4 regions of the Protofrankia sp. Cr2 genome follow, and region 2 is predicted to be linked to each of the others. Evidence: riboswitches for the same ligand, from Rfam matches in the RefSeq annotation. Region 2 holds a riboswitch; each other region holds the start of a gene.
The links. Region 2 has a riboswitch for cyclic di-AMP ahead of U9978_RS10990 (C40 family peptidase). Riboswitches for the same ligand answer to the same signal wherever they lie in the genome.
Positions count from the first base shown of each region.

Region 1: it holds a riboswitch for cyclic di-AMP, as region 2 does, so the genes downstream of both, U9978_RS01270 (transglycosylase family protein) here and U9978_RS10990 (C40 family peptidase) in region 2, are expected to answer to the same signal.
Region 3: it holds a riboswitch for cyclic di-AMP, as region 2 does, so the genes downstream of both, U9978_RS07685 (C40 family peptidase) here and U9978_RS10990 (C40 family peptidase) in region 2, are expected to answer to the same signal.
Region 4: it holds a riboswitch for cyclic di-AMP, as region 2 does, so the genes downstream of both, U9978_RS05195 (transglycosylase family protein) here and U9978_RS10990 (C40 family peptidase) in region 2, are expected to answer to the same signal.

Region 1 covers NZ_CAUVXG010000001.1:288,844-294,165, reverse strand. The annotation lists gene fbaA (class II fructose-bisphosphate aldolase) at 1-313, shown strand, start outside; cyclic di-AMP (ydaO/yuaA leader) riboswitch at 537-709, shown strand; gene U9978_RS01275 (transglycosylase family protein) at 781-1,494, shown strand; cyclic di-AMP (ydaO/yuaA leader) riboswitch at 1,876-2,033, shown strand; gene U9978_RS01270 (transglycosylase family protein) at 2,040-2,771, shown strand; gene U9978_RS01265 (DUF3151 domain-containing protein) at 2,952-3,380, shown strand; gene U9978_RS01260 (ATP-binding protein) at 3,530-4,975, shown strand.
Region 2 covers NZ_CAUVXG010000018.1:52,165-57,486, reverse strand. The annotation lists gene U9978_RS11005 (hypothetical protein) at 1-916, opposite strand, end outside; gene U9978_RS11000 (hypothetical protein) at 1,255-1,626, opposite strand; gene U9978_RS10995 (peptidoglycan-binding protein) at 1,932-2,804, opposite strand; gene U9978_RS10990 (C40 family peptidase) at 2,952-3,398, opposite strand; cyclic di-AMP (ydaO/yuaA leader) riboswitch at 3,744-3,904, opposite strand; gene U9978_RS10985 (CHAP domain-containing protein) at 4,293-5,081, shown strand; gene U9978_RS10980 (acyl-CoA dehydrogenase family protein) at 5,211-5,322, opposite strand, start outside.
Region 3 covers NZ_CAUVXG010000010.1:108,265-113,586, reverse strand. The annotation lists gene U9978_RS07695 (MarR family winged helix-turn-helix transcriptional regulator) at 24-551, opposite strand; gene U9978_RS07690 (plasmid partitioning protein) at 827-1,474, shown strand; gene U9978_RS07685 (C40 family peptidase) at 1,911-2,918, opposite strand; cyclic di-AMP (ydaO/yuaA leader) riboswitch at 3,125-3,331, opposite strand; gene U9978_RS07680 (hypothetical protein) at 3,756-4,127, opposite strand; gene corA (magnesium/cobalt transporter CorA) at 5,127-5,322, opposite strand, start outside.
Region 4 covers NZ_CAUVXG010000006.1:49,327-54,648, forward strand. The annotation lists gene U9978_RS05190 (multicopper oxidase domain-containing protein) at 280-1,602, shown strand; cyclic di-AMP (ydaO/yuaA leader) riboswitch at 2,077-2,250, shown strand; gene U9978_RS05195 (transglycosylase family protein) at 2,255-2,638, shown strand; gene U9978_RS05200 (NUDIX hydrolase) at 2,913-3,398, opposite strand; gene U9978_RS05205 (MerR family transcriptional regulator) at 3,474-4,472, opposite strand; gene U9978_RS05210 (VOC family protein) at 4,615-5,076, shown strand; gene U9978_RS05215 (hypothetical protein) at 5,189-5,322, shown strand, end outside.

The sequences.
Region 1 (5,322 bases), on a different contig from region 2:
AGCCGACGCCAAGCCGTTCGACCTGGTGTTTCACGGCGGTAGCGGTTCCGACCTGGCCGAAATCCGCGAGACGCTGGACTACGGCGTTGTCAAGATGAATGTGGACACCGACACCCAGTATGCATTCACTCGACCTATCGTCGACCATGTCTTCAAGAACTACGACGGCGTGCTGAAAGTGGACGGAGAGGTCGGTGTGAAGAAGCAGTACGACCCACGCAGCTACGGCAAAGCAGCCGAGTCCAGTATGGCCGCCCGTGTCGTGCAGGCCTGCGCAGACCTGCGCTCGGCGGGGCGTTCGTTGACCGGCTGACCCATCCGGCCAAAGGAGGCGCGACATCACTTTTCGCGCCTCCGGCGGCCGCGGGCAAACCAGCTGAGCACATGCATGCGCGCGTTAGCAGTCGATCTCGAGGCACGGCAAGAGTGGACAGCGCGATGTGCTCATACTCACGAACCGCATTCACGGCTTGTTCAGCCACCAGCAATTCTGGTTATGGTCTGCGCCGTGCCCGTCGATACGGCGGGGACACGTCGGGCGGCACGCCGAATCCTGCCCTCGCTCGACGAAAACCAAACTTGCGGCAGGAACGGGGGACCCACTTTCGGACGTCGATATCGGGCGTCCTCGGGGTGAAGCCGTGAAAGCGGCCGGGCAGTCCCAGCCCGAATCCGACAGCTCACCTCGCAGGCGTGGGGAAGGGCATTACCAATATGTCCAGTACACGTTCTCGTGGTCGACATCGTGGAGTTCGCCGCGCCCGGGTCCGTACCCGAGCCATGGTGGTGACCCCGGCCCTGGTCGCCGCGATCGGTGGCGGCATCGCGATGTCACAACCGGCCAGCGCCGCCACCACGTGGGAGGGGCTTCGCCAATGCGAGTCAGGCGGTGACTATGGGGCGAACACCGGCAACGGCTACTACGGCGCCTACCAGTTCTCGCTGGGCACCTGGCAAGGCCTCGGCTACACCGGCCTGCCCAGCAGTGCCTCCCCCGGCACCCAGGATGAGGCCGCGATCAAGCTCGCCGCCCGCTCCGGCTTCAGCCAGTGGCCTGTCTGCGGCAAGGGCATGGGCGCCGACCAGCTCGGGGCTGGCGCCAGCCCAGCCGGCGCTGCTCCCGCACATACCGGCACCTCCGGCGCCAGCGCACCGGACACCAGCGCACCGGATTCGAGTTCATCCGACACCGGCTCGTCACAGGCGCGCTCATATGGCAGGAACGGTGCCTCGCGTTGGGAATCGCGCACGGTGAGTGCGGACACCTCGTCGACTTCCGCTGACGCGACGCCCTTGACCCCCGGCCTCGTCGATCAGGTGCGATCGGACGTGCTGTCGTGGCAGAACCAGATGAACAGTCTTGGTTACAAGATCCAGATTGACGGCCGGTACGGACCCGAGTCGGCCGGCGCGGCCAGCCGCCTGCAGGCCGACAAGGGCCTGGCGGTCGACGGAATCTGTGGGCCGGAGACCTGGGGGGCCACTTTCAGCTGAGGCGCAGCAGGAAGGTCTGCAGCTGATGGTCACGAACTGATGGCCACGAACTGATATAGACCCCGCGAGGACGAGTCGGGCCGGTCCCACCCGCGTGACAACAAACACAACAGAAAAGCACTACGGCGACCGGCCCGATCACTCGGCGTTACGGAAAGCCAGCACAAACGACCCCCCGGCGGGGTCGCCCCAATCGCCGGGTAGAGTGTTCTCTTTCGGCCACGTAGCCCATTCGGGTGATGAAAGTCGGGTCCGTGTAGTTCATCCGACACCCCGATTTGCTTCGAAAGGGCCAGGCTCGCTAGAGTCCTCCCCACTCGCCAGATCGGCGAGGCCGCACGGACGGACGCCGAATCCCGTCCCCGCCCGCCGCGGCAGGACCTACCGCGAAGCCGCACGGACGGGATCGGGGGAACCACATTCGGATACCGACCACCGGTGTCCTTGGGGTAAAGCCTGCGACGCCCATCGGCGTCACCGGCCGGGCATGTTCCCAGCCCGCACCCGACAGCTCACCTCGTAGGCGACGGGAAGGACCGACCCACATGCCGTCTGTCGGCAGGCACCGCGCCCCGCAACAGTCGTCCACCGCAGTCAAGGTCCTGCGTACCACCGGTGCTGTCACAGCACTCGTGGGCAGTGGTCTCGCCGTCGCGGCCAGTCCCGCAGGCGCTGCGACCGCCGACGACTTCGCCAAACTCCGCCAGTGCGAGTCCGGCGGCAACTATCACATCAATACCGGTAACGGGTTCTACGGCGCTTACCAGTTCGACGCCGGAACCTGGCACGGTCTCGGCTATGCCGGTCTCCCCAGTGACGCCCCGCCGGCGCTGCAGGACGATGCAGCCCACAAGCTCTACAACTCTCGCGGTTGGTCCCCGTGGCCATCCTGCTCGGTCAAGATGGGTCTGACCAACAACGGCCCGGCGCCGCAGGTGCCGACAACGGTGCCCAACGTCGCGGCAGTCCAGCAGGCGATCGCTCCGGCGCAGCCCGCAATGACCTTGGACCGTGCGAAGGCGCAGCTGGAATCGTCGAACTTCACCGGTACGACGCTTTCCACCGCTCTGGCCGGACAGGTGCGCGCTGACGCCTACGTCTGGCAGAACACGATGCGCGAGAAGAAATTCATTCTACAGGTGGACGGCCGCTTCGGCGGGGAGTCCCAGGGCCTCGCATCGCTGTACAGCTACCTGACGAGGGTCGACGACGGACAGACCGGTGTGGTCGGTAAGAACCTCTGGGACATCACCGTCACCAGCCCGTCCGCCCTGTGATCTCAGGGGTTCGTATCCCGTAACATCCCATGACTGTTCGAAGGCGGATTCGCCTTCGAACCCTGATCACGCGGCGGACCCGATGGCCCACCCCCCTCCCACCGGGTCCGCCGCGTGAGAACCTGTTTCGACCGATCCCCACTCGGCACAGTGCAACCGGGATCCGGCAGGATGGACCCCATGACGACATCCCCTGGACGGCCGGATCTCCTTGACGGTCCGCCCCCGACAAAACTCACTCTCGATCCGGCTGCCGCCAAAGCGCTCGGCGCCGGCGAGACCCCGGAGACGGTCGCCGGTCGCTTCCCGGACTCAAGCCTCGCCTGGGCGATGCTGGCCGAACGCGCCCTGGATGCAGACGCGGCGGTCACGGCCTACGCCTACGCACGGACCGGATACCACCGCGGCCTGGACCAGCTTCGTCGCGCCGGCTGGCACGGGCATGGGCCGATCCCGTGGTCCCACGAGGCCAACCAGGGCTTCCTACGCGCGCTCGCGGCGCTCAGTCGCGCCGCCGCCGCCATCGGTGAGGCCGAGGAGGCCACCCGCTGCCGGGACTTCCTCGCCGACAGCGATCCCGAAGCGGCCGAGGTGCTTGGCCTTAAATAGGGACGTGGACCGGGACCACCCTGCTGCCCGCTTGGTGGCTTAGAGCGACCGACAATAGGGGACGCGGCGTCGCGGGGCCGGGCGCTCTTACTGACATCCGAGGTAAGTTACAGGTGATGTAAGTAGCGTGCGAGGTAAGCAGGGGCAGGATGGCGTTCGTCAATCGCGTCGAGGAGCTTGCCGCACTGGAGCGCTGGTGGACCTCGACCGACCCGCGACCAGCGGTAATATGGGGGCGACGCAGAGTCGGCAAAACCGCCCTGCTGCACCGCTTCGCCGGCGGTCGACGGTCGATCTTCCACACGGGTGCCGGTCGCGCGGCATCGGGAGAGCTGACGCAGCTGTCCCGTCAGGTCGCGGACGGCATCCCCGGGCGGTTCCGGGACCTGCTCGCACGCCCGTATTCCGACTGGGACGACGCGTTCGACGACCTGGCAGCAGCGGCGGAGCGAGAGCCGCTTCTCGTGGTACTGGACGAGTTCCCGGAGATTGTTGCGACCTCGCCGGATCTTCCAGGAGTGCTGCGGGCCTTTCTTGACCGCGTGGCCGGCAGGACCAAGCTACGGCTGCTGCTGTGTGGATCGGCGGTGCGGCACATGACCGCATTGCAGGAACAACGGGCGCCGCTCTACGGTCGGTTCGACCTGTCACTGTCGCTGCATCCGTTCCGCCCGCACGAGGCCGCCCTGATGCTGCCCGAGCTCACCCCGGCCAACCGGGCCCTCGTGTACGGGCTGGTCGGCGGAGTACCGCTGTACCTGTCCTGGTGGGACCAGAACGCGGACGTCACCGACAACCTGCGGCGGCTGGCCTGCCGGCCGGGGGCGTCGCTGCTCACCGAGGGACAACTCGTGCTGGCAACCGAGGTCGAACACGGTGAGTACCCGGCAGCGGTGCTGCATGCCATCGCCGCGGGCCGCACACAGTACAACGAGATCAAGGATCATATCCGGGCTGAGCCGGCCCGCACCCTGGACCGGCTCATCGAGCTGCGGCTCGTCGACCGGGTAATGCCGGTGACCGACACGGCTCGCAGCCGGCGCCGTGTCTACCGCATTGCCGACAACTTCCTCGCCTTCTATCTCGGGGTGCTCTCCCGCTTCCGTGCCGAGATCGACCGCGGTCTCGGGGAGGCGCTGCTGCCCGTCCTGGTCAGAAGCCTTGACGACCATTTCGGCGCTCCCTGGGAAGAGGCGTTCCGGGAGCATCTGCGACGGCTCGCGGTCTCCGGTTCGCTGGGGCCGGACGTCGTGGCGATCGGGCCCTACTGGGGAACTGGCGGTCAGGACGAGATAGACGCGGTCGTCCTCGCCGGCCGGGAGCGGCGTCCGGTGCTTGCCGGGGAGGCGAAATGGACCCGCAGTGTCGACGGCCGCAGGCTCGCCGCTGACCTGCAGGAAAAGGCTCGCGCCCTGGCGCCCGGCCGGCCCGTGGCGCAGCTACCGGACGACGACGATGCCGGCCCAGCTGCCAGCCAGAATGTGACAGGCCGTTCCGAAGCGGTGCGCCTTGCTCTCTGCGCCCGCGAGGAGATCCGGAACCCACCGACGGGAGTCCTCACCGTCACCGCAGCCGACATCTTCTCTCCGGCCTGACCGGACTCGCGGCAGGCCCCTGCCCCTGCCCCGGATGCGGTCACACGTCACCGCGCACGCAGTGGCTCCATGTCCGAAAGCACAGCCCGCGCCTCAGCCCGGTCGGCCGGGTCTGCGGCAAGAGCTTCAGCCTCAGCGACCAACCGCTCGGCCTGACGCGCACGCCACGCGGAGAGGATCACATCACGGACCCGGTGCTTAAGGACGTGGCCGAGCGCCTGAACCGGTTGCTGTGGGACGGCCCGGCGTCCGCCGACGGGGCCAAGTAAGACCAGAACTGAGACCAGATGACCGACTGTCGAGCCGGCCGATAATGATCGGCTCGACAGAATGCCTGGTAGCACACG
Region 2 (5,322 bases):
GCACCGTGCCGACCGGGCCGAGCGCCACATTCGGCGGCGCGACCGGAGAAACCGGTCGTTGTTCGGTCCGCTCCCTGTTCGCGCCGCTCGCGGATTGATCCCCGGCATCGACATCGCGTCGCCGCCCGCGCAGCCAAACCAGCAGCCGGCGTCTACGCAGGACCACGGCGCTGATCGCGATAATCACAGCCGCAATCAGCGCATAAGCCCACGTCGACAGTATCGGTCGGTCCTGAGTCGCTGAAGCCGGGTCGGCGAGACTACCCAGCATTTCCACCCGGGACCCCTGCCCAGGTCTGGCGGCCAGAAGGAACAGGTCGCCGTTGGTCGCATACATCCCCGAGGCGCTTTCCTGGTCGGTACCCTTCGCCCTCGCCTGACAGTCTTTCTCGCAGGGAAACTCCCCCGATCCGCGATTCTTCGACAGCGCGGCACGGGCTTCGTCCGTATCGGCAAAGCGGTGGTCGGCGATCGCCAGCAGCAACGAACCGGCCGTCCCGAGATCCGGCGAGTCACCTGGCGCCGACTGGGCCGGCAATGCGATCTCGACCGCGAGCATCGCCCGACGCCTGAAGATCGAATCCAGGTCGGCCAGCTTACCATGGTCATCGGACAGGATGGCCGGGCTAATCACCCGAACGACAACGGCACCACCGGATGCCGGTATGCCTTCGAGTAAGCGGCTCAGGTTTTTTAGTACAGGTTGGTCGACCTTCGCCGGCAGGTCCACGACACGGATCACGAAGGTGCTGCCATCGCTCGATGACGACGTGCCAGCCGGGGTGAGCGCGGATGCCGGCGCAAGACCCCACCGGCCGATGACCGGCCCCAGGAAAAGCCCGGTGACCAGCCCCAGGACGATGACGATCGTCCCCGTCGCAGGTAGCGGCGCACATAATCGAACCGGACGCCGCACAGCAACGCCCGCCGCGTCGGGTACGCGGTGATGATGGCTGCCTCGCAGCAACGAAGCCCCCCGGATGTCTGCTGCTATTGGTGACCCTACCGGTCATTATAGTGATCAGAAAGCAGCATAGGCCCGAGGACGGACACGTCGTCCACGTGACAGCATGGTCGGTGGTGCAGTTGGGCGCACAGTGGGAACGCAGTGGGAACAGACCGCGGCCACGCCCGAAATGTTCCGGACGCGGCCTGTGCAGGATAGTCGTGGTCACGGTCCTGCTCGGTGCTCACTACGACGCCGGCTGTGTACCTGGACGGCTGCCGCGTGCCGTTCCCACCTGGAATCAGATCTCACCCAGGATCTGCCGGCTGCTCCGATCCGCCGAATGCCTGCCGTGAGCCGCCCAGGGGCTCGGCCTGCTCCTCGCCCGCGGCCTCGGTGGTCCGCTGGGCCTCGGCGGTCGACTGCTCGGCCCCGCCCTCGGCCTGCGCCGACTGGCCGACCCCGACTGCGACGCCGACGAGTTCCCGCAGGCGGGCCTCGACGTAGGGCTCGGTGTAATGCGACCTGTCCGCGATCCGCCGCACGAGATCGTTGACGCTGGATGCGGCTTCGATATCAGCGGTGCTGACCTGGACGAACTGGTCGAGAATCTGGTGCCGAATCTCCTGCCAGTTCTGCCGCAGATACTGCTCCACCTGCTGCGCCTGCTGCTGCTCCATTCGATCACCTCCACATCGAACCGTCATTTGCAACCATAAATCTATGTCACCCACACCACGAGTCAACCGGAAATCATGATGGTCTTGTCGCCAAACGCAGAATGATGCAAAAATCCGCAGACGGGATCGATGTCGACCGCGGCACCATTTATCTGGAAAAGCGTTGTTATCAGGCATGTCAGTGGATCACGAAAACGTTCGAACGCATCCCGGTGGATGCCTGAGTTACACTGCTCCCCGGGACAACGCAGACAGAATCCGACGAGCTACCCGACAAAGAGACCTACGCGGTGAAACACAGGGACCTACGCGGTGACATGAAACAGGGCGGCGCGGGTTCGCGCGCCGACCACACCATCGGCCACAAGTCCGTGCCGGCGTTGGTATGCCTTAACCGTACTCGTGGTACGTGGCCCGAACTTCCCGTCCACCGCGACAGGATAGCCACATCCGGTCAGCGCTCGCTGAATCTGGCGCACGCCGGGACGCCCGCGGTGGGTGTAGCCGACCTCCCGCACACGGGGAGCTGCAGCGGCTACCGGTCGCGCCGCCGCCACGCCGGCCGCAGCGGTCCAGCCCGGCCTACTGACCGGCCCGGTAGGGCTACCCGGGCTGGCCGGGGACGCCGGGTAGATGCTCGTCGCACCCTCACCACTTGCGTCGGTGGCGGCTGCCGCGGCCCGCCCGAGGTACAGGCGGTAGGAGCCGTTTGTGTACGTACTCCACGCTCCGATGCCCTGTATGTCGCACACTCGTTTGGCGGCCCGGGCGTTGATGGCCGGATCGAACAGATCTGCCCCGCCGACCCAACCCGCATGCGCCCGCATGTTGATCTGCCATAGTCCGCGGGAATCCTCGCCATTGGAGTTGTGGGCGGTCGCGTTGCCGCCGGACTCAGCCAGCGCGACTGCGACCCAGGTCTCCAATGGCTTCCCGTCGCAGCCGCCGAGTCCCGCTTTCCTGCCGGCACCAGCGATGGAAACGTCGGAAACAGGTGCCCCAGCGAGAGAACCCGCGCTGGGCTCAGTCGCGGTATCGGCGCTGGGCGATGCCGGCGAGCTCGCGCTCGCCGGACCCGCGGTCAGCATCATTCCCGCCGTCGCGCCGATGACGCCGGCGGTTGCGGCCACCGCGCCGCGGTTGTACTGAGACTGCTTTCTGTGCCTTCCCCTGGCCATTATAAAATATCCCACTTCAGTATCGTCGATCGGCTCATGCGCGCCGCGCGGAGGCACCCGTCACAGCCAGGCCGCGGGAATGCCCATCGTGGGGCACGCGGCAGCCCGGCCATGACGGGTCGCAGGCCTGTTACCGGCCCAGCCAGGTCACCCCAGGCGGCCAACGAGATAACTCGAGGAATAAATCTTCTGAAGCCGGACGACGGTTCCGCTGTGGGGAGCGGCCCACATCATGTCGTCCCCGGCGTAGATCGCCACGTGATAGATGTTGCCGGGCTGCCCGAAGAAGATGAGATCACCGGGCTGCTTGGCATCCCGCGATATCTTCTGCGACGCCGCGTACTGGGCGTCGGTCACCCGCGGCACACTCCGGCCGAGCTGTTTGTAGATGTACTGGACAAGCCCGGAACAATCGAAGGCGTTCGGACCCTGTGCGCCCCAGACGTATGGCTTACCCGCCTGCTTCGAGGCCAGATAGACGATCTTCTCACCGAGACCGGCGGTGGCCGAGGAACCGTCCTGCTGCGATGACGTGCCGTCCGGCGGTGCCGAGATGCCGCTTGCCGGAGCCTCCACCGAGCTAGGAGCCTCCACCGCACCAGGAGCCTCCACCGCACCAGGGGCCGACGCCGAGCCGGAACCCGACGCCCAATCGGACGCCGCAGGCGCGCCCCCGGTGTCACCGGCCCAGGTCGACCCGGGGGCAGCGGTGGTAGTGGTGGTAGTGGTCGAGCCGGCCGGGCTGTCAGCCCCGGCGTCGTTCGCCAGTGCCGGGGCCGAGAAAGCGGTCAGGGCGACGGTCCCAGTGGCCGCGGCGGCAACCGCCACACGCGCGGACCGGCGGCGGAAACTGGACCTGGCGATCGGTGCACGGTGGCGACCGCGTCCGGACGGAATCGCGTCAGCCGAATCTGCACACGCCTGATATGCAGGCAACAATGATCCTTCCCGTACGCCTGCGAGGTTAGCTGTCGGGTTCGGGCCGGGAAGCCCGGTCAGCCCGCGGAGATCCGCGGCCGACTTCACCCCGAGGACGGCGCCAGCGCGGCGACGTCCGTCAAGTCCTGGTTCCCCCGCTGCTGCCCTGGTGATTGTGAGAAGGGAACACCGGACCGAGGGCAGAACTCGGCGTCCAGCCCGGTGTTACTGAGAGCCCGGCCACGTTAGCGAACTACACGCTGTGACCGCAAGGGCCATTTTCCGCGAATCTCGGGGCATGTCAACTACTATGCGTATCAATCATCCGGCCGGCCGGTCAGAGAAATCAGATCAACACCGCTGGCAGTGGGTCGAGCACGGCGACAGAATACCGACATGCACTGGCCGCCAGAGCACGCACGGTGATACCGATGAGGAAACAGGCCAATCGACGGGGTACGTCTTGTCTCATCAGGCAGGGGTTCTAGCAGCGGCCCGGGCACCGTCTTTGGTCGAATCCTTACCATCGGCCCCGGCCGGCAACGCGGCGTCGCCGCAAAGGAGTCAGCGATGACGGCTGTACAACAGCTGGTCGAGCATGCGTTAGCGGAGGTCGGCTACGCCGGGGACGGCCGCAATCACACGAAGTACGGTCAGGAGTTCGGCTACGACGGGAATGCATGGTGCGCGATTTTCGTCTGGTGCATGTTCGAGCAGGTCGGGATCAACCTGCCGCTGAAGTCGGCGCACGTGCCCACGATCTGGTCCTGGGCGCGAGCCCATGGCCTGACTATCGCCTCCACCCAGGCTAACCCCGGAGACCAGATCATCTTTGATTGGACGGGCCACGAAACCGCCGCCGGCAATGACACCCACACCGGTCTGGTCGTCGAACGCACCGGCAATAATATTGTCACGGTCGAGGGTAACGTCGGAAACGATCAAGTACTACGCAGAACCTGGCTAGCCGGCGGTATACTCATCGCCGGATGCGTGAACTGGCAATCGATGTTCAGCGGTGGCCCGCGCTTCCCGCTCGCCCCCCAGAACCCGCCGAACCGGTTCGCCTACTTCCCGACGGTCGCGCGCGGGTTCCTCGACCAGGGCGAGTCAGGGGTGTTCCCGGATCTGCGCCACCCGGTCACGACCGCTCAGAACGCGCTCAACATCGCTACGGGCCGGGAGGGCGATAATCGCCTGCTCGCCCCGGACGGCGCCTTCGGCCCGCTGACGGAGACAACGTTCCGTGATTTCCAGGAATTCTGCCGGTTGAACGACCCGGCGGTCGCAGTCACCGGTGTGGTCGACCGGACGACCTGGCGCCTTCTCGACTATTTCCTCGACATCAAAGGCCGTTGAACCGACGCCCACGCGATCTTTCGAGGTTTGTGCGATCGACAAGGACTCTTTCGTCGCACAAACCTCGAAAAATCATCTACCCGGCGGGCGGGTAGCCGGCGGGCGCTGTCCCGGCGGCGGCTACCGCCGTCATGATGCGCTCGAGAGGTTGTCGAGGTGACGGCGGACCACGCGTCGGGCGATCGCCCAGCGGTGGGTCTCCGACGGCCCGTCGTAGATACGGAACGGGCGGACCTCGCGC
Region 3 (5,322 bases), on a different contig from region 2:
CAAGGGGCTATGGCGACCCGGTGCTATGGCGACCCGGTGCTATGGCGACCCGGGGTGGGTGGGGGGCGCTGGTCGGGCGGCGGAACGCCGGCACGGTCACGTTCGGCGAGCGCCGTATTGAAGCGGCCGAGAAGCATCCCGAAGCTGTCGCGTTCGTCTTTCTCCCAGCTGCCCACCAGGTTGCTGATGCTCGTCACCCGCGCTTCCCGGGTGACGATGTAACGCTCGCGTCCGCATGCGCTCAGGGTCACCAGGCTGGCCCTGCGATCGGTGGGATCGGTGGCGCGTTCCACCAGGCCCTCGGCGGCCAGCGCGGCGACCTGGCGGCTCACCGTCGAGATGTCGAGGGCGAACACCGCACCGAGGGTTGTCAGCCGTACCGCACCGTGGTCGTGCAGGTGGCTGAGTAGTAGATAGGCGGATCGGTCGAGGGCCGTTCCGGACTCGTCCGCGATGGCCGTGCGGAACCGCTCGGCCCGGCGGCCGAGCACGGCCAGCTCATGTTCGATCTTCTCAAGCGCTTGGTGATCGACTGTCTGTTCATCGTCCACGTCGGCCCCATCCCTACGCCGTGTCATCCGCCTGTGGCGTTACAGAACCTTGTGGATACACCATTGGGACCAAGCAGCTGGCTCCGGGTCGCCGTGCCGGCTCCCCGGCTCCCCGGAGCGGGCGTCGGGCGTCTGGACGTCGGGTTGCATCCGCCCGGCTGGTGATGCTGGTCGTGCTGGTGGTGTGTGCCAGACCACTGGTGTGGTGCCCGACTCATGCACGCCACGCGGCCAATCTGCCGAATCGGGCGGCGTCTGTGTGGTTCGGTTGGCTCGTGGTATCGAATCCGCTCAAAGTCGGGAAAGACCTGTGGACCAAGAACCGTCGACGGGCACTGATCGTCGTGGGCGTGGTCGTAGTCGTCTTCGCGTATGCGCACGGCTCGCCCACGGTGAAGACCGAGCGCGCCGCGATTCCGGCGGGTTACGCGTCGGCAGGCCGTGAGCTCGCGATACATGCCGACCCTAAGCCCGGGCAGCCGGTGCCGTTGGTCCTCGTCCTGCACGACTACGGCAAGGACGCAGCGTCGATCGAGAAGGCCGGCAACGTGTCGACGCTCGCAGATGGCCAGAAGTTCGCCCTGGTGTACCCGGAGGCGGTTGCCAGCACCTGGCAGGTCAACGGCCCGGACGCGCAGTACCTGCGGGACGTGGTCCGCTACGTCGCGACGGAGCGATCGAAGATCGACATGTCCCGGATCTACATCTGGGGCGCGGGGGAGGGCGGTCGTATGGCCCTTACCGTCGCCTGCAGCTCGCTTGACTCCGCGCAGAAGCCCCTGTTTGCGGTGGTCGGGGCGGTGGGCGCAGTCGGCCAGGCGCCACCGTGCCCTTCGCAGGTTCATGTCACGCTTCTGCCCCAGCAATGGGACGAAGCCACGACCAGGGCTTTGTGGAAATTCTCGAAAGTAATCAAGGACTAGGGCCTAGGGCCTGTCCGATGGGGTTTCCCGCCGGCCGGCTCAGCCGGGGGGGTGGCGCGGCCGGCCGGCGGGAGTTCTGGACTCCCGCCGGCCGAGCGCACTGTGGGGGGGGTTCAGTGCGCAAGGCCAGCGGAAGCCCGCGTTCCGCCGGCCTTGCGAGCCGGGGGGGTTGGCTCGGTCCGACCAGCGGAAGTTCTTGGAGACATCCAGTTGTGGTTTGGGGCCGCCAGATCAGCGCCGGTTTCGACACTACCGACCTGGCGGCGAGGTTCACGCGTAACCGGAGGGGGAGGACACGCGGAACCCGATTGTGTTTTATAGAAGCGATAACCGCGTCACATCACCGGGATGGACGTTGCTGCCGCCGATGCGGACGTGCAGCCGACCTACCAGGCTCCTTGGCCCCCGAGAGAGCGTAAGGACTGTGATTGCACGCCTAGCTGACGCGGCCGACCGAATACGACGTGGTGTAGATGTCCCTGAGCGAGACAACCTCACCGGACTTCGGGGCTGCCCACATCTTCCCGCCGCCAGCGTAGATGCCGACATGGTAGATGTTTCCCGGCGTACCATAGAATATCAGATCGCCGATCTGCTTATTGTACTGCGACACGTGGGTCGTCGCTTCGTACTGTTCCTCCGCCGTGCGGGGGAGGCTGCGCCCCAGTTGTTTGAATATATACTGAACCAGGCCGGAGCAGTCGAAGGAGTAGGGTCCCTCCGCACCGTACACGTAGGGCTTACCCGCTTGTTGGGCCGCTAGATAAACAGCCCGTTGACCGACCGAGCCGATGGCTGTCGTCGCATCCGTCGTACTCGGTGACGTGGTGCCGGCTCCGCTGGGGCCGGATGCCTGAACGACGCTATGGGCCGTCGATCGAGGCGCCTGTGCCGGAATTGTTGGAGCGGGACCAGGCACCACAGTCATCGTACCGATGTTCGAGGAGTGCGCCGACTGCAGGGCGTCGGTCCCGTCGAAGATGGCCGTGATCTGTGTCGTGGTAAGGATCTTGGCTGTATAGCTGGCAAAGCCCTGTTCGTTAGTATACAGGTGCTTGAAAGTCGCCCAGCCGTCAGGCAGCTTCACCTGAACCTTGATGAGCTGGTTCGGCAGCGGCGTGTGGGTCGTCCCGTCCTCGAGGGCGAAACCCATGTCAATGGGCTGGTCGGCCCGCACGGATACGTCCGGATTGGTGACCTTCAGCGCGACAGTCGACTTCGGGTGCAGGTCAGCTTGATCGATCACCTGGCTTGTGATGGAGCCGGGGCCCACCGAAGTGGCCGGGTTGATGACCGCTGTGCGTAGGCCGGCGAGTGACGCCTGGCTTCCGAACTGCGATCCCAGGGTGATCCGCGAGCTGACCGACGTCTCGTCCATACCGGAGTCGGCCGGAGCGCAGCCGGCGAGCGCGACACCTGACACGGCAACCGTGCCGGTTGTCATCACGGCTACCGCGGCCCGGGCTCGGACGCGACCTGTTCCCGACGGTGGAGTCGGCGCGCGGTGTCTGCCACGGGCGGAGCGCTCAGGTATGTCGGCAGACGGTCGCAGAGACGACGTTGTTGCCAACGTCATCGGCGACTTCGTCGACGACGATGACCATGACCATGTTGCCGGATCAAGCTGCACATCGGGCGCAGACAAGGCTGTGATCCTTCCCGTTCGCCTGCGAGGTGAGCTGTCGGGTTCGGGCTGGGCTGCCCGGTGTGCTGTGCGACCGTCGCACGGCTCACTTAACCCCTAGGACTGCACCGCGGTTCGGTGTCGTCCGGTGGAGGATGGGTCCCCCGCTCCTGCCCTGGTGACGACTCGGAGGGGACACCGGGACCGTGGGCAGGATTCGGCGTTCGGTCCGGTGTTGTCGTGACGTCGGCGTGAGACTAGTTCAAAGGGATGGTGCCAGTAAACACTAGTCCTACACAACTACGGCGAGTGCCTACAGAAGTGACCATATCGGCTCCTCCCAGCCTCCCTACCAACCAGCTCGCCGCCATGCCCTGGCCTGTTGGTCCGTGCGACAGGGCGGTTGGCTGAGGCCCCACATGCCGTGACCCACAGGATGCGGAAGATGACATTACGCCATAGCGACGAGAGTCTGACGGCAGGGGGCACTCAAGTGCCGATAGTTATCGTTTGTTGGCATGCAGTAGCGAAAATTATCACCCTAGGGGAGTTGTGCGATCACTTATTGTGTCGATCGCTATGGGATTTCTCGCTCCTGCATCCCGCGGGTGCGCATCCTGCGTGAGGGGCGCAGCTCGGGCCTGTGACGGGTCGGGGTCAGTGGCGGCGGGCGCGGGTTGCGCGGCGGGAGAGCAGGCCCGCGGTCGCCAGGACGTGCAGTTCGACCGCGAGCTCGTGAACCTCGGCAGGCAGGGAACGGTAGTGGCCGGACAGGGCCTCGACGGCCGCCTGCGCGCGGTCCGCGAGATCGTCCAAGGCCCGCTGATGAGTGCGCATCTGCGCCCGTTCGTCCTGAATCGCGCGAACCGTGTCCTCCTGCCACCGTCGGGTACGCGTCAGGTGCTCGCTGGCGTCCGCGGCTTGGCGCTCGGCATCCTCCAGCCGTCCGAGGAGCTGATCAAGTTGGTCCAATCGCGTGACCAACTCCGCGATAAGATCATTTCGGACGGGGTACGTCGGTTTGGTCATCGGACTGCGTCGTGGGCCGTGTCACGGATGCAGTCCTGTGTGCTGTGACGCGTCACGCTGTGGGCGCGGCGAGGGATGTCACCGTTGTCACGCACGTCCGTCACAAGGTTCGGCACGGGATGTGATCGCCGTCCCAGCCGCCTGCCGTTGACTGTTGGCTGGGACGGCGGTTGACGGTGAGTTCCCGCGCGAAGGGCCGACACAGCCGATTACGGTAGCCGACAGCGTGGTCTTCGTGAATCCCGTCGTCGGGTGGTATATCGGAACTATATAGTCGGAAATAGCTATCAAAGTGAGACTGTAGTCCTGATGGGCGGTAACCCCGGGGAACGGTAGCCCCGGGGAGCGGTAGTCCCGGGGGCGGTTGTCCTGACGAGTGGTAGTCCCGCGGGGGATGACGGCGGGGCACTCCGGTGGCGTCCACCCAGCGTCCGGGGCTGTCGCGCAGTGCCCTGCAGGATAGCCCGAACGGGTGATACCCACGCCCTGCACGGGCCGCGCGGCGGAGCCACGTCCGTCCGTCATTCACCTGGATTTGCCCGGTTCGACGCCCCGATCCGCTCTCGTCCCTCCGCGGCACGCGGCACGCGGCACGCGGCACCCCGGCCCGGGTTGCCCGGGGCCTCTGGCCGGACGAAAGACACCATGGCCGTATGATCTTCGGCCAACGGGTTTCCTCTCCGCTAAGAGCGCCCGGCAATAGGGGCGTGGATGAAGGAGCGGGGCTGGGGTGCGTGCATCGCGAGGCGGAGGAGGGAGGCACCCTGGTTGTGGGTGTCGACTGACGACAACGCGGCGAGGTGCGTGCCCCAGCCCCGCGACGCCGCGTCCCCTATTGCCGGGCGCTCTAAGACCGGGTTCACGGCTGAGGCGGTCGGTTGCAGTGATCCGATCCCGGTGATTCTACGGGTGTGATCGATTAGGTCATCGGCTTGGTCCGTGGGCCTTGTTGCATGATTCTTTTCACCTGAGCCTTTTACCTGAGCCTTTTACCTGTGCCTACAGCCAGCCGTTGCGCCTGAAAGATCGGTACAGCATGAAACAGATCGTCGCCATCAGACAGAGAACGGCCGGATATCCCCAGACCTCGCGGAGTTCCGGCATATGGTCGAAATTCATTCCGTAGATGCCGGCGACCGCCGTCGGAACCGCGGCGATGGCGACCCAGGCGCTGATGCGGCGCATGTCTTCGTTC
Region 4 (5,322 bases), on a different contig from region 2:
TCGCGCGGGGCGCGCGGCGGATGCGACTCCTGGCCGCTACTGTCACCCACCGTGACAGCACGATTCCGCGCCGGTTGGCGCACGCGTATGGAGTGCGGTACCGCAGGTCGGGGCTGGGCGGCGAAAGGTCCACCCGCCTGGCGTCCGTCGTTCAGAGCGGGGTTCACGGGCACCCTTGCACTCGTCGGATGCCTGGCCATATCCGGACCGGCCACGGCGGTAGCCGCGGCCGGCGGGCAGCCGAACACCCCGAACATGGCCGGAACGGCCGGAACAGCGATGCCGGGTCCGGGAGACACCTACTGGGATGCTGTCGCCGGTGCGGCATTCCACCCGACCGGGCAGGTGCGCACCTACTATGTCGGTGCCGATGAGGTCGTCTGGAACTATGCCCCGGACGGGCGCGACGACATCACCGGTCAGGCGTTCGATCCGATTGCGAAGACGTATGTCCAATCCGGGCCCGGCCGCATCGGGACGAGTTATCTCAAGTGTCTCTATCGTGGCTACACCGACGCGAATTTCACCAACCTGGCACCGCGCCCCGCACAGGACGCCTACGAGGGCTTTTTGGGCCCGGTGATCCGCGCCGAGGTCGGCGACACCATCAAGGTGGTGTTCCGCAACGCCTGCAAAATTGGCGACAGTATGCATCCGCACGGTGTGTTCTACACGAAGGCGAACGAGGGTACACCCTACGCCGACAACACCTCCGGGGTGGACAAGTTTGACGATGCCGTACCCACCGGCGGCACGCACACCTATACCTGGCTGGTGCCCGACCGGGCCGGACCGGGCCCACACGACGGTAGTTCGGTTATGTGGATGTACCACTCCCACACCAACGAAGTCGTCGACACCTATGCCGGACTCACCGGCCCGATGGTCATCACAGCCAGGGGGAAGGCGCGGCCGGACGGCAGCCCCGTCGACGTCGACCGTGAGATCTTCACGTTGTTCACAATCACGAACGAGAACTGGAGCCCGTATCTGCAGGATAATCTCCGCCGTTTTGCCCAGCCACCGTATCCGTCACAGGATGACAGCAACTTCACCAGGTCCAACCTGCGGCATGCCATCAACGGCTACGTCTTCGGCAACGAGCCGATGATCACCCTGAAAAAAGATGAGCACGTCCGCTGGTACCTGATGAGTATGGGTGGTGAGCAGGACATACACACCCCGCACTGGCACGGCAACGACGCGGTCGTGAGTGGTATGCGGATGGACACTGTTCCGTTGCTTCCCGGTACCATGGCCGTGGCCGACATGGTACCCGACAACCTCGGCATCTGGCTTTTTCACTGCCACGTCAACGAGCACATCACCGCCGGCATGCTGACCCGGTATCAGGTTGTATCCGGCACCGGCACCGGCAGCAGCGCTAGCGCTGGTACTGGCGGTACCGCTACCACCGCATCGGCATCCGCGTCGTGGGCCACAACGATGCCGGTGCCCAAGGGCGCTGTCGCGGCGGGTGAGGGTGGGATAGCCGACCCCCCTTCCGCCGTCCCCGCTGCGTCGGCGGTAGCCGCTTTCGTGGTGATGGTCGCCGGCCGCAGGATCGTCCGCCGTCGCCGCCGCCGTGGTGCCATGGGCTGACCACAGGCGACCGTGTCGTTCATCGTGTCGTTCAGCGCTGTCCATGCCTGCGCCAGTGCTCCGCAGCGGGCCTGGACAGCGCTGTGTCGGTTTCCGTGGAGGTCTCGACGATAGCCGGGCCACCCGGGCGCCGCGGTCGGACAGCCATCATGCATATTGCCGACACGATACACGCTGTCGTCGACATCGTGTTTTCCGGTGCTGTCGTACAATCACCGCCGGATAGCCACGCAGTCGATCCGCCTGCCCACGTACCGCGTAAGAAAATGCTTCACTCGGCAGGTGGCGACCCCATCACACTATCGCCGCCCGGCCGAAGCCACGTTAGGGATGAGCGCGCGTGCGCGCACGTTACCGGCAGCCGTAGCTGCCATCAACATCGCATACGGACTGTGTGCCTCTTCACGGAGCCTTGCCTTCGGGGCGGTCGTTGCACGTATGGTCTTCGCCATGCCTTCGAGGAGAAGGCATGCGTCGGACGGCACGCCGAATCCTGCCCTCGTCCGATGAAAACCAGACCGGTGGCAGGAACGGGGGAACCACTTTCGGACGTCGACGTCAGGCGTCCTCGGGGTGAAGCCGCACATCGCGGCCGGGCACTCCCAGCCCGAATCCGACAGCTCACCTCGCAGGCGTGGGGAAGGACATCAACATGTCCAACGTACGTTCCGGCGACCGTGGAATCAGTCGAATCAAAGCACGGGCCCGGGTATTGATCGCAGTGCCGGCCCTCGTTGCCGCCATCGGTGGCGGCAGCGTCGCGCTGTCCCAGCCGGCAAGTGCGGCGCCGTCCGGCGACGGCCTTCTTTCCGCCATCGTGCGGTGCGAATCCGGTGGGAACCCGAACGTCGTCAACTCGATCGGCGCCGGCGGACTGTTCCAGTTCCTGCCCGGTACCTGGCATGGCGTCGGCGGGTCCGGCCTGCCGCAGAATGCCAGCGCCGCCGAGCAGTGGAAGCGCGCTCGGATCCTGTACGCGCAGCAGGGCACAAGCCCCTGGTACGCCTCGAAGCACTGCTGGGCCGGAAAGGCCTAACAGGCTCGACGGCCAAAGGGCGTGCGATCATGTTCTTCTCGCACGCCCGGCGGCCTCAAGCGGTCTCGACGGCCAAAGGGCGTGCGATCCCGGGAGAGATCCGGCCACAACTGGATCTCTCCCGGGCGCCTGCGGGCGCTCACGTCGCGGACGGTTAAGAGCGCGCGGCCAGTCGATCTCCCATCGGCGTCGGTTCCCGCTCAGACGGTTCAACGATGTGATTCTGATGCTGGTATCACAGCACAAAAATCACATTCTAAGAGCGCCCGGAAGGTCAGGTGCGCTGTGCGTCCACCCGGCCACTCGGTGGTCGGTTCCGTGCAAGATCCAACGCGATGTCGATGAGATCAACCCGTTCGAGGGTGTCGATCTGATCGAGATCGATCCAGGCGGCCTGGTCGGTGGAACCACCGATCTCATGCCGAAGCACGCCGCCGACCACCCGTGCCGTATATATGACCCGCACGGCGTGATGATCGGCCTCGATGCCGACGCCGCGCGGGAAACGCCTGCGCATCGAGTCGACACCCAGCAGGGATTCGATCACGACGTCGTAACCGGTCTCCTCCTCGACCTCCCGAACCGCCGCGGCCAACGGATCCTCCCCGTGGTCGATGCCGCCGCCGGGCAACGTCCAGTGCTTCCCGCTCGTGCCGACGAAACGCGCGAGAAGGATCTTCCCTTCGTGGATGCAGACCGCGTACGCAGCGACCCGCAGCTCCCGGACCAGAACCGGTTGACCGCCTTCATCCCCTGACACCCCCCACACGATGCCAGCTCCGAGATCGGCCTGGCGAGGTTACTGCTCGATTCGGCGGTCGAGGAACAACTATGATCAGCCGGCCGCCCGCAGTGCGGTGATCAGCCACTCCAGTGCCTCGATCATCGGGCTGGCAACCGCCACCGTCGTCGTGTCGCCGCTGACGAGCGCAACGAGTTCCCAGAACCGGTAGACCCGCCGGTCGGTGAACGTTTCAAGATCGTCTATGAGTGTTGCCCGCCACGCAGGGGTGTCACGGTTCCCGGTCGTCTGCGCGTACGACGCGGCGATCGCGGCGGCCAGCGCCGTGCCGTCGGTGGAGACCGGGTCGATCCCCTCGGTGTATGCCTGCGTGGCCCGGCTCGCCAGAACGGTGTTGAAGGCCTCCTGGTGTCGGATGGTCGCTTCTTCGCTGACGTGCTTGGCCGCGCCCCGTTGCGCCATGGTCCTGACCCGGGCGGTGAAATCCTCATCCTGGATCAACGTCACCAGTTCCACCCAGGCCTCGACCTGCTCGCCGGTCGGGTCCTCGGGCAGCTCGGGAAATGAGGCTCGGATCATCGTCTCGAATGTCCCGCCTGCTCCGCTGTCACCGTCCAGGGCATTGCCGTCCAGACGCTTGCCGTCCAGACCCTTGAACACGGTGTCGAGAAAGCCGTCCAGAATCCGTGTGCGTTCCGCCGCATCGAGTTTCGCCAGTCGGTGCATCAGTTCCATCTCCTCCCAGTCGGATCCGCGGACCGCGACCGCCCGCAGCACTGCTTGCCGTAGCCGCAGCACCCTGACCTGTGCGCCGAGCGCCTCGGCGTGCACGCGCGCCACCTCGGCCACCGTGATCTCCTGCGCGAGTACCTTCGCGACGGTCGGCAGGTCGATACCCAGGTCACGCAATGTGCGCACGAGCTCGAGGCGGGCCGCCGCCATCGCGTCGTACAATCGGTAACCGGCGTTGCTGCGCGCAACCGGCTCGACCAGATGCTCGTCGGCGTAGAACCGGATGGTGCGTACCGGCACCCCGGTCAGTTCCGAGAGCTGCCCGATCGTGATCAACCGGTCGGTCGCGTGTCCCTCCATGAACCGCCACGATCCAGGTTCCAGTAGGTGGAGACTCAAGCCGATGACTGCCGGCACGGCGGTGATACGCGTCACATTCGATCTGGTGGACATCGCATCGGCCTCGGCCGGCCGGCGGGTCGGCCACGCAGCGGAGGTTCTCATGGAGGCGAAACTTGATCATGTCGTCCTGTGGGTGGCGGACCCGCTGCGTTCGTTGGACTTCTACCAGCGCGTGGTCGGTCTCCCCCCGGTCCGCGCGGACGCATTTCGCACCGGGGAGGCGCCGTTCCCGAGCGTGCGGGTGTCGACCGAGTCCATCATTGACCTGATGCCGCGGGCTGCCGCTGCCGCTGCCGCTGTCAACGCGGTACCCGGAGCCGGCGGAACCGCCGGCCATCCGGTCAACCACATCTGTCTCGCGATGGGCCGCGAGGAGTTCGACGCCCTCCGCCGCCGGTTGGCGGACAACGCCGTCAGCGTGCCGGTAACCATGGAGCAGTCGTTTGGTGCGCGTGGCATCGCGCCGCGGGCGTTTTACTTCACAGATCCTGACAACAACGTGATCGAGGCCCGTTACTACGACCAGGCGGATTCCGTCATGCGGCGCCAACCGTCGGAGTAGTCAGGGTTTCTTCGGCACGGCTTCCTCGTGGTAGTCCTCCTCGTCTACGTCATGGACCCAAGACCAATGGCTGGAGATTACGTCCGCGGACCCGAAGGTCAACGCGGTCTGGATGTGGGCGGCGATCCTCGTCGGCTGGCTGTCGACCCTGCTCCAGTCGCGCACCGGCATCGACCAGTGCTGCGGGCGCGCGCACGGCGACCGGCTGCACCACGAGATCCTCACCGTCCCCGGCCGGATCGCCTG